2 regions of the Streptosporangium amethystogenes subsp. fukuiense genome follow, and region 1 is predicted to be linked to the other one. Evidence: riboswitches for the same ligand, from Rfam matches in the RefSeq annotation. Region 1 holds a riboswitch; the other holds the start of a gene.
What was found. A riboswitch is a leader RNA that binds a small molecule or an ion and turns the genes downstream of it on or off. The one in region 1 is predicted to bind glycine.
Positions count from the first base shown of each region.

Region 2: linked by a shared signal. The riboswitch ahead of gcvP (aminomethyl-transferring glycine dehydrogenase) and the one ahead of gcvT (glycine cleavage system aminomethyltransferase GcvT) in region 1 are both predicted to bind glycine.

Region 1 covers NZ_JBHTEE010000001.1:5,223,565-5,228,422, reverse strand. The annotation lists gene ACFQVD_RS22285 (hypothetical protein) at 1-725, opposite strand, end outside; gene ACFQVD_RS22280 (L-serine ammonia-lyase) at 840-2,216, opposite strand; gene gcvH (glycine cleavage system protein GcvH) at 2,287-2,676, opposite strand; gene gcvT (glycine cleavage system aminomethyltransferase GcvT) at 2,673-3,764, opposite strand; glycine riboswitch at 3,805-3,889, opposite strand; glycine riboswitch at 3,892-3,990, opposite strand; gene ACFQVD_RS22265 (PadR family transcriptional regulator) at 4,061-4,648, opposite strand; gene ACFQVD_RS22260 (ABC transporter ATP-binding protein) at 4,714-4,858, shown strand, end outside.
Region 2 covers NZ_JBHTEE010000001.1:2,783,968-2,788,825, forward strand. The annotation lists gene gcvP (aminomethyl-transferring glycine dehydrogenase) at 1-1,494, opposite strand, end outside; glycine riboswitch at 1,677-1,769, opposite strand; gene ACFQVD_RS12070 (MerR family transcriptional regulator) at 1,785-2,405, opposite strand; gene ACFQVD_RS12075 (bifunctional nuclease family protein) at 2,550-3,020, opposite strand; gene ftsR (transcriptional regulator FtsR) at 3,100-3,750, opposite strand; gene ACFQVD_RS12085 (FHA domain-containing protein) at 3,777-4,289, opposite strand; gene ACFQVD_RS12090 (mannose-1-phosphate guanyltransferase) at 4,517-4,858, opposite strand, start outside.

The DNA.
Region 1 (4,858 bases):
GTCCGCGCCCACAGGAAGGTGTTGCCCCGGGTCAGTGCGTAGCCGCCGTGCTCGGATTCGAACCAGGCGGCGTAGGAGCCCAGGCCGATGGCGGCGGCCAGGGTCGCGGAGACGACCGCCCGCCACCCGGCCCGGCGGATCACCAGGCAGACCAGCGCCACGGCGATCAGCGGCAGCCCGATGGTCCGGGTGACCGTCGCGGCGGCCAGCAGCAGGCCGGCCAGCGCGGCGACCCAGGCGGCCGGGCGTCGCCGCCACAGCAGCAGGGTGACCGCCAGCACCGCCAGGAACTGGAAGAGCAGGTCCGCCATGACGAGGTGTTCGAGCTGGATCTGGTGGGCGTCCAGCAACACCGGCAGCGCGGCGAGCGTCGCGCCCCATCCCGGCAGGCGGCCCAGCCTGCGCAGCAGCAGGTAGACGCAGAGCGCCACGGCCAGCCCGAGCAGGTGCTGGACGACGACCACGGCCTGGACGCTGGCCAGCGGCTTGAGGATCCACAGGAACAGCGAGTAGCCCGCGGGACGGGACTCCAGGGGACGGGGGTCGAGCCCGGCGCTCAGGTAGACGAAGGAGTCGGCCCAGAACCACAGGGCGGGCCGGTAGCCGAGCACCGCCAGGGCGCGCAGGCCGCCGCCGGCCAGCAGGGCGGCGATGAAGAGCCAGTGTGCCCCGAGGAAACGGAGCACCCGCGAGGCGCGGTTCGCCGGGTGCGTTCCCGTTACCACCACGACCTCCCGAGTCCCGCGGACATGGCCACCCAGCATAGGCGCGAGATGGGAGGGGCCCATACGTGATGCGAAATTTGGTGGTGATCGAGTTCTTTGTGGCGTTCCAGGCGTTCAGCACTCGATGACGTTCACCGCGAGCCCGCCGCGGCTGGTCTCCTTGTACTTGTCGAGCATGTCGCGGCCGGTGTCGCGCATCGTCTTGATGGCCTTGTCCAGCGAGACGAAGTGCCGGCCGTCGCCGCGCAGCGCGATCCTGGCCGCGGCGATGGCCTTGATCGAGGCGACGGCGTTGCGCTCGATGCACGGGATCTGCACCAGGCCGCCGATCGGGTCGCAGGTCAGCCCCAGGTTGTGCTCGATGCCGATCTCGGCGGCGTTCTCGACCTGCTCGGGGGTGCCGCCCATCACCTCGGTGAGCCCGGCGGCGGCCATCGAGCAGGCGGAGCCGACCTCGCCCTGGCAGCCCACCTCGGCCCCGGAGATGGAGGCGTTCTCCTTGAACAGCACGCCGATCGCCCCCGCGGTCAGCAGGAAGCGGATCACTCCCTCGTCATCGGATTCGCGGACGAAGCGGTCGTAGTAGGTGAGCACGGCGGGGATGATGCCCGCGGCGCCGTTGGTGGGCGCGGTGACGATCCGGCCGCCGGCGGCGTTCTCCTCGTTGACCGCGAGGGCGAACAGCGAGACCCAGTCCATCGTCTGCAGCGAGTCCTTCTCTCCAGGCTCGCTCCGCAGCTGCCGGTGGAGCTGGTGGGCGCGGCGGCGGACCTTCAGGCCGCCGGGCAGCACGCCCTCCTTGTCGATGCCCCGTCGCACGCACTCGCTCATCACCTGCCACAGGACGAGCAGCTGGGCGCGGATCTCGGCCTCGGTGCGGCCGAACGCCCGCTCGTTCTCCAGCATCAGCCCGGAGATCGACAGCCCGGTCTCCGCGCACTGGGCGAGCAGTTCCGCGGCCGTGGTGAAGGGGTGCGGCAGGACCGTGTCGTCGGGTTTGATCCGGTCGGCGCCGGTGGCGTTCTCGTCGACGACGAAACCGCCGCCCACCGAGTAGTAGACCTTCTCGCGCAGCGTCTCGCCGGACTCCGACAGGGCGGTGAAGCGCATGCCGTTGGGGTGGTGGGGGAGCGAGATCTTGCGTTCGAAGACGAGGTCCTCGCCGATGACGAAGGGGACCTCGTGGGAGCCGTACAGGCGGACGGTGCCCGAGGCGCGCATGGCGGCCAGCCGCTCGTCGACCGTGTCGACGTCGACCAGCTCGGGTTTCTCGCCCGACAGGCCGAGCAGCACCGCCTTGTCACTGCCGTGGCCCTTGCCGGTCAGCCCGAGCGAGCCGTACAGGACGGCGCTCACCCGCGCGGTCTTCTCCAGCAGCCCGTCCCGGTGCAGGCCCCGGGCGAACTTGTGGGCGGCGGCCATCGGGCCGCCGGTGTGCGAGCTGGACGGGCCGATTCCGATCTTGAAGAGATCGAAGACACTGATCGTCATCTGAATCCTTCCAGCGCGGACGGTCACGCGTGCCCGAGGACGCGCGTGACCGTGACGCGGGGCGTCGAACTTATGACTCACCCGAGGTGAGCGCGGTGTACTCCTCCGGCGACAGCAGGTCGTCGGCGGAGCCCTCAAGACGTACGCGGAACAGCCAGCCGTCACCGTAGGAGTCGCTGTTGACCAGCGAGGGGTCGTCCACGACCGCCTGGTTGACCTCCACGACCTCGCCGGTGACCGGTGCGAAGATGTCGCTCACCGACTTGGTCGACTCGACCTCGCCGACGGCGTCACCGGTGGCGATCGACGCGCCGACCTCGGGTACCTGCACGTAGACCACGTCGCCGAGCGCCTCGGCGGCGTAGGCGGTGATGCCCACGGTGAGGGTCAGGCCGTCGTCGACGCCGCCGATCCACTCGTGTTCCTTGGTGTAGTGCAGGTCCTCGGGAATGCTGCTCATTTTTTCCTCCTGTAGAAAGGCAGTTCGACGACCTCGACCGGCTCGCGGCTGCCCCGGATGTCGACGGCCAGCCCCGACGACAGGCCGCTGTCCACGTAGGCCATGGCGATGGGCCTGCCCAGTGTCTGGGAGGGCGCCCCGCTGGTGACCTCCCCGGCGACCGTGCCGTCGTCGGCGACCACCACCGGATACCCGTGCCGGGGCACCCTGCGGCCGCCTCCGACCAGGCCGACCAGACGACGGGCCGGCGGGACGTCCCTGAGCGGTTCGAGGGCGGCCCGGCCGACGAAGTCGCCCGGCTTGTCAAACCTCACCACACGGCCGAGCCCGGCGTCGAACGGAGTGCGGTCCGCGGAGAGTTCGTTGCCGTAGAGCGGCATACCGGCCTCCAGACGGAGGGTGTCGCGCGCGGACAGTCCGGCGGGGACCAGCCCGTGCGGTGCGCCCGCCTCGGTGAGGGCGGCCCAGAGGGGTTCCGCCGCCGAGGCCGCGACGAACAGCTCGAAGCCGTCCTCGCCGGTGTATCCGGTGCGGGCGACGAGGGCCTCGTGGCCGGCCACCACGGCGGGCAGGCCCGCGTAGTACCCGAGCCCGTCCAGGTCGGCGTCGGTGAGAGTGCTCAGGATCTCCACCGAGCGCGGCCCCTGGATCGCGACCAGCGCGTACTCCTCGGAGCGGTCCCGCACCGCGGCGTCGAAGTCCTTGGCGCGCTCGGTCAGCTCGGCGGCCACCCGGGGGTAGTTGGAGGCGTTGGCGACGACCATGAACTCCTCGGGGGCCAGCCGGTAGACGATCAGGTCGTCCAGCACGCCGCCTCCGGCGTCGACGATCATCGTGTAGCGGGCGCGGCCGGGTGCCAGCGCGGAGAGGTGGCCGACCAGCGCGTAGTCGAGGGCCTCGGCGGCCTGCGGGCCGGTCACGAAGATCTCCCCCATGTGGGAGAGGTCGAACAGGCCGGCCGCCTGGCGGACCGCGTTGTGCTCGGCGGACTCGCTGCCGTAGCGGAGCGGCATCAGCCAGCCCGCGAAGTCGGTCAGCGTCGCGCCGAGGGACTCGTGCACGCCGCGCAGCGGCGTAGGTCGGGACATGTTCGCACCTCAGACAAGGGACAGATGAGATCATCCTCCCCCTCTGTCATTGGTGCCTGAGAGTTTCATCCGGGTTTTGCCGGACTTTCACCTTCGGCGAGGTCGTGGGACCTGCTTTCCAGAGGCACCTACCCGCACGGTCCTTTGCCTTGAGAGGTTCGCGGGGAGGGCTTGCTCCTTCAGGGGTCCTGGCCTGGATGTCAGGACACTCTCCCGCGCGGGGTTCATCGGTGTCGTCGGCCAGCCTAACCGCCCGCACCGGCCGAGCGAAATCCCCTCGGGCCCGTCGGCCGGGATCAGGCACCCTCGCCCAGTGCCCGGAGACCATCGCCCTCGGGCCCTACGGTGTGCACGTCCGCGCTGGCGGCGGCCATCGCCGCCAGGCGCTCCTCGGCGCCGTCGACGATCTGCAGGTCGGCTCTGGTGTGCGCGATGGCCGCGTCGACGAGCAGGGACACCAGGGGGTCGCCCTGCTCGCGGCGCAGGCGGGTCAGCGCCGCCAGGTCAGAGAGGTAGGCCTGGCGCTGCGCGGACACGAACGAGCCGAGCGCGTCCGTGCCCAGCCGGGTGGCCGCGAGCAGCTTGAGGAACAGTTCGTCCCGGAACCCCGACGAGCGGACCCAGGGAGCGCCCGCCCACTCCCGCAGCTCACCGGCGCCGCTCTCGGTCAGCCGGTACAGCGTCTTGTCCGGGCGGTCGCTCTGGGGCACGTGGCTGCGGGTCACGTGGCCGTCCCTGACCAGCCGGTCCAGGATCTGGTACAGGTGCCCGATGTTGAGGCCGCCCCACTGGGGGCCGACCGCCGCCTCGAACCGGGCCTTGAGTTCGTAGCCGTGGCTGGGCCCGTCGGCCAGCAGGGTGAGCACGGCATGGCTAAGTGGCATGATTCCTACATTGTCACAAGTTAGGAACTTCACGGACCCCCCTGCATTGTGACAATGTATCGGCCATGAGCGTTGAAGTCAGCCTGCGAGGCGTCAGCCGGGTACACGGCTCCACCCGGGCACTCGACGAGGTCGGCCTGGAGGTCGAGGCCGGTCAGGCGGTCGCGTTCACCGGGCCCTCGGGAGCGGGCAAGTCCACGCTCCTCCATC
Region 2 (4,858 bases), 2.4 Mb from region 1:
CCGGTCCAGCGCGACGTCCTTGTCCTGGAGCCTGCGCAGGTAGCGCAGCATGGCCGTCTCGGAGCGGTGGCTGTGGAAGACCGGGTGGGTGAGGTAGTCGCTGACCCGCGCCAGCGCGCCGGGCAGCGCGTCGTGCGCGGCGGCGTCCAGGTCGGCCAGCACGGTTCCGCTGACCTCGAAGGCGGCCAGGACCTGCTCCAGATGGAGCACCTCGGTCCTCTCGTCGCAGGTGACGCCCACGTGGTCGGCGTCGACCAGGCGCAGGTTGACGCCGTTCTCCCGGGCCGCGGCGACGACTTCGGCGGCACGCCCGGGCACCCGGGCGAGCACGGTGTCGAAGAAGGTGTCGTGGACCACCTCGACGCCGCCCTGGCGCAGCCCCTCGGCGAGCACGACGGCGTGCCGGTGGACGCGGCGGCCGATCCTGCGCAGACCCTCGGGGCCGTGGTAGACGGCGTACATGCCGGCGATCACGGCGAGCAGCACCTGCGCGGTGCAGATGTTGCTGGTGGCCTTCTCGCGGCGGATGTGCTGCTCGCGGGTCTGGAGCGCGAGCCGGTAGGCGGGACGTCCCTCGACGTCCTGGGAGACGCCGACCAGGCGGCCGGGCAGCTGGCGCTGGAGGCCGTCACGGACCGCCATGTAGGCGGCGTGAGGACCGCCGAAGCCGAGGGGGACGCCGAAGCGCTGCGAGGAGCCGATCGCGATGTCGGCGCCGAGCTCGCCCGGCGCGGCCAGGAGGGTGAGGGCGAGCAGGTCCGCGGCGGCGACCACCTGGGCACCGCGCGCGTGGGCGGCGTCGGCGACGGCTCGGAAGTCGCGGATCCTGCCGCTGGCGCCGGGGTACTGCACGAGCACGCCGAAGCAGTCGGGAAGCTCCCCGGTGAGGTCGCTCTCGACCAGCTCGATGCCGAGCGGCTCGGCACGGGTGCGCAACACCGCCTTGGTCTGCGGCAGCGCGTCGGCGTCGACCACGAACACCTTCGACGGGGTGCGGCCCGCGCGGCGGGCCAGGGTCATCGCCTCGGCCGCGGCGGTGGCCTCGTCCAGCAGGGAGGCCCCCGCGACGTCGAGGGCGGTCAGGTCGGAGACGACGGTCTGGAAGTTGATCAGGGCCTCCAGCCGGCCCTGGGAGATCTCCGGCTGGTAGGGCGTGTAGGCGGTGTACCAGCCCGGATTCTCCAGGAGGTTGCGGCGGATGACACCCGGGGTGATCGTGTCGTGGTAGCCCAGGCCGATCATCGAGGTGAGCAGCGTGTTGCGCCCGGCGAGGACCCGCAGCTCGGCGAGGGTCTCGGACTCTCCTGCCGCCGGGGGCAGACCCAGCCGGGCGAAGGAGCGGATCGCCTCGGGCACGGCCACCGCGACCAGGTCGGCGACGGAGGCGAATCCGACCGCCTCCAGCATGCGGGTCTGGTCGGCGTCGTCGGGCCCGATGTGACGGGTCGCGAACGGCGGGGGAGCGAGTTCGCTGAGCGATGACAGATCGGTCATGAGAAGCCTCTCGGGCGGGGTGGAGACCGGTGCTGGGCGCGGGCGTATGCCGGCTCTCCCCCTCTGTCATCACGACTGTCATCACGACGTGGTCGCTACCTGAGAGCTTCACCTGCCCTTGCCGGGAGGCTTGCACCGTCGGTGAGACGCGCCTGGCGGGCGCGCCTGCTTTCCAGAGTTGCCTCGTCCGTGCGGTACAGGGTGCCTGAGAGATTCCGGGGAGGTTGCTCCTTCGGCGCCCCGATCGCGGTCGGGGTCTCTCCCGCACAGGGTCAGCGGCAAGTCCGAGTTTACCCGGTTCGTCGCGCTCGGCGGCGACGGGCCAACTCATCGGCCTGATGATCGCCTAAAGGGCCCCCGCCCGACTCCGCGCGTTCGCCGGGAAGATCCGCGAGGGAGCCCTCCACCTCCTGCCACACCCGTCCCAGCGCGATACCGAAGACTCCCTGGCCACCCTGGAGCAGGTCGATGACCTCGTCGGGCGAGGTGCACTCGTAGACGCTCACCCCGTCGCTCATCAGAGTGATCTGGGCCAGGTCGTTGACGCCCCGCTCCCGCAGGTGCTGCACGGCGATGCGGATCTGCTGGAGGGAGACGCCGGTGTCGAGGAGGCGCTTGACAACCTTGAGGACCAGAATGTCACGGAAGCCGTACAGCCGCTGGGAGCCGGAGCCGTGGGCGGCTCTCACGGTGGGCTCGACCAGGCCGGTCCGCGCCCAGTAGTCGAGTTGCCGGTAGGTGATTCCTGCCGCCGAACAGGCCGTCGGCCCCCTGTAGCCGATGTCGGCGGGTACTTTCACCGGTTCCCCGTCGAACAGCAGACCCTCTTCACCCGCGCGCTGACGTGCCGACTGGCGCCGTTCCGGGTCATCCTGGTCGGCGTTTCTACCCTCGCCGCTGCTGACCGCCACGCGGACCTCCGGCTTTCTCTCATCCCACGGCCTGATCTGGGGGTTTACGCACGACCGCAGGTTTCACTTGCACCGTAGGACTGGGGCCAAGTCCAGTCAACGACCCCACCCGGCGCGTCGTGAAGCGTAAATGCACCGAAATTCCTACCCCGCGCGGCCGAAGTCCTCAGGCGTGATCGTGTCAAGGAACTCCCTGAACTTCTCCACCTCGTCCTCCTGGTCGTCAGGGATGATCACCCCTGCCTCCCGTACCACATCCTCACTCGCGAAGATACGTGCGCCGGTGCGAAGTGCCAAGGCGATCGAGTCGGAAGGACGCGCGCTCACCTCGACCCCGTTGGAGAACACGAGGTCCGCGAAGAAGATGCCGTCGCGTAAAGCGACGATGTTGACAGTGCTCAACCTGACTCCGAGCCCCTCGAGCACGTCCCGGAACAGGTCGTGGGTAAGTGGCCGGGGTGGTGGTTCCTCGGCCTGGGCCATGGCGATCGCCGTGGCTTCCGTCATGCCGATCCAGATAGGTAGGTAACGCTCCCCATGCGTCTCTTTCAGCAAGACGATCGGCTGGTTGGAGGGCATTTCAACTCGAACGCCCACGACCTCCATCTGCAACACGGGCTGCTCCGTCTTCGCTGGATTCCGACCGGTTTGTTCAACGTAACACTCGTGGGGGTACGAGTGCCTGGTCAGGCTCTCACCGGCCCAGTGCCCCACGGACTCCGGAACGCAGCAACGAGGCGTGCAATTCCAGCAGGAGGCCGGAGATCTCCCTCGCCGTCTCGTCCGCCTGGTCGATCGCGCCGGGGCCGCGACGGCGCAGCAACGGGGCGACGGCCTGTTCCACCAGTCCCGCCTCGCGTTCCGCGGCGGCCTTGACCGCCCGCAGGTGGCGGGCGCGCAGGCCGAAGGCGGCCAGGGCGCCCACACTGCGGGCCACGACCAGTGCCTCGGCGTCGTAGTAGCGGGCCACGGCGGCCAGCAGACCGTAGTCCTCCAGCTCCGTGAGGGTCTCCTCGTCGAGCTCGGCGGCGGCGAGGAACTCCTCTCGGGTGAGGCGGACCTCGGGGGGCGCGTCGTCGGGGACGGCCCGCGGCCGGGCCGCCGGGCGCTCCTCGCGGTCGGCCGCCTCCAGATGATCCTTGATCACGCGCAGCGGCAGGTAGCGATCACGCTGCTCGCTGAGGATGTAGCGGAGCCGCTCGACGTCTGCGTAGGTGAACTTGCGATAACCGGAGGGACTGCGCTCCGGCTCGATCAGCCCCTCGCCCTCCAGGAAGCGAATCTTGGAGATGCTGACATCGGGGAACTCGCCCTGCAGGAGAGCGAGCACCTCCCCGATGCTCATGTGCGCACGAGCGGCCTGCGAGCTCATCATCCTCCAGCGGCGCCGCGGGTGAGGAAGACGAGGCGGAACTTGCCGATCTGCACCTCGTCCCCGCCGTACAGCGGGACCTCCTCGATGCGCTCACGATTGACGTACGTGCCGTTCAGGCTACCGACGTCGCGGACCGTGAAGACACCGCCGCCGCGCCGGTAGAACTCCACGTGACGGCGCGAGACCGTGATGTCGTCGAGGAAGATGTCGCTCTCGGGGTGGCGGCCCACCGTGGTGAGGTCGCTGTCGAGCAGGAACCGGCTGCCGGCGTTGGGGCCGCGCATCGCGACCAGCAACGCGGTGCCGGCGGGCAACTGCTCGACGGCCTGCCGCTCGGCGAGAAGCGTCTCACCGGTCTCCGCCTCGTAGGCCTCGATCCCGGAGAGGGAGATCGTCGATGTGCTGTCTCCGGGTGTGTCGGACCTGGTAAGCGGCGACCCGCATCGTGAACAGAAACGGGCATCCTCAGGATTGGCATGACCGCACTGCGTGCAGTAGACGCTCGGCATCGATCGGCTCGGCCTCCTACCGCGAAGACGCGGCAACTGTGCTCAGTGATGCGCGCCTCGCTTCTTCGCTTCTCAAGGGTTTTCTCAGACTGCGAATGCCGCAACATACAGTGATGAGGCGCGAAGGTCAAGGTTGACGCTGAACCGCGGGTACGGTCGGTGACAAAGTTACAGGGGACACTGCCCCTGGTCCATGGCGCCGCGCGGTATTTGTCGCGCGGGCCGCCTCAACCCCCGGCGGCCTCCTCCACCACCCGCGCCCAGCGCTCGATCAGGGTCTGGGCGGAGTCGACGTCGAACCCCTCGGCCCACAGGTGGGTCACCGCCTCGGTCGGGTCGGGCAGCACCAGGGTCCAGCTGCCGTCCTCCGAGACGACCCGCACCCCGTCGGTGGTGTCGATGCGGTGGTGCTCGGCGGCCTCGATGACCGAGCGCATCACCGCTCCCTTGGCCGCCCACGGAGTCGGCACGGTACGGCGCAGCAGCTTGGCCTCGGGTATCCTGGCGTCGATCTGGCTGAGCGAGAGCCGGGTCCTGGCCACCAGCCCGAGCAGGCGCAGGAACACCGC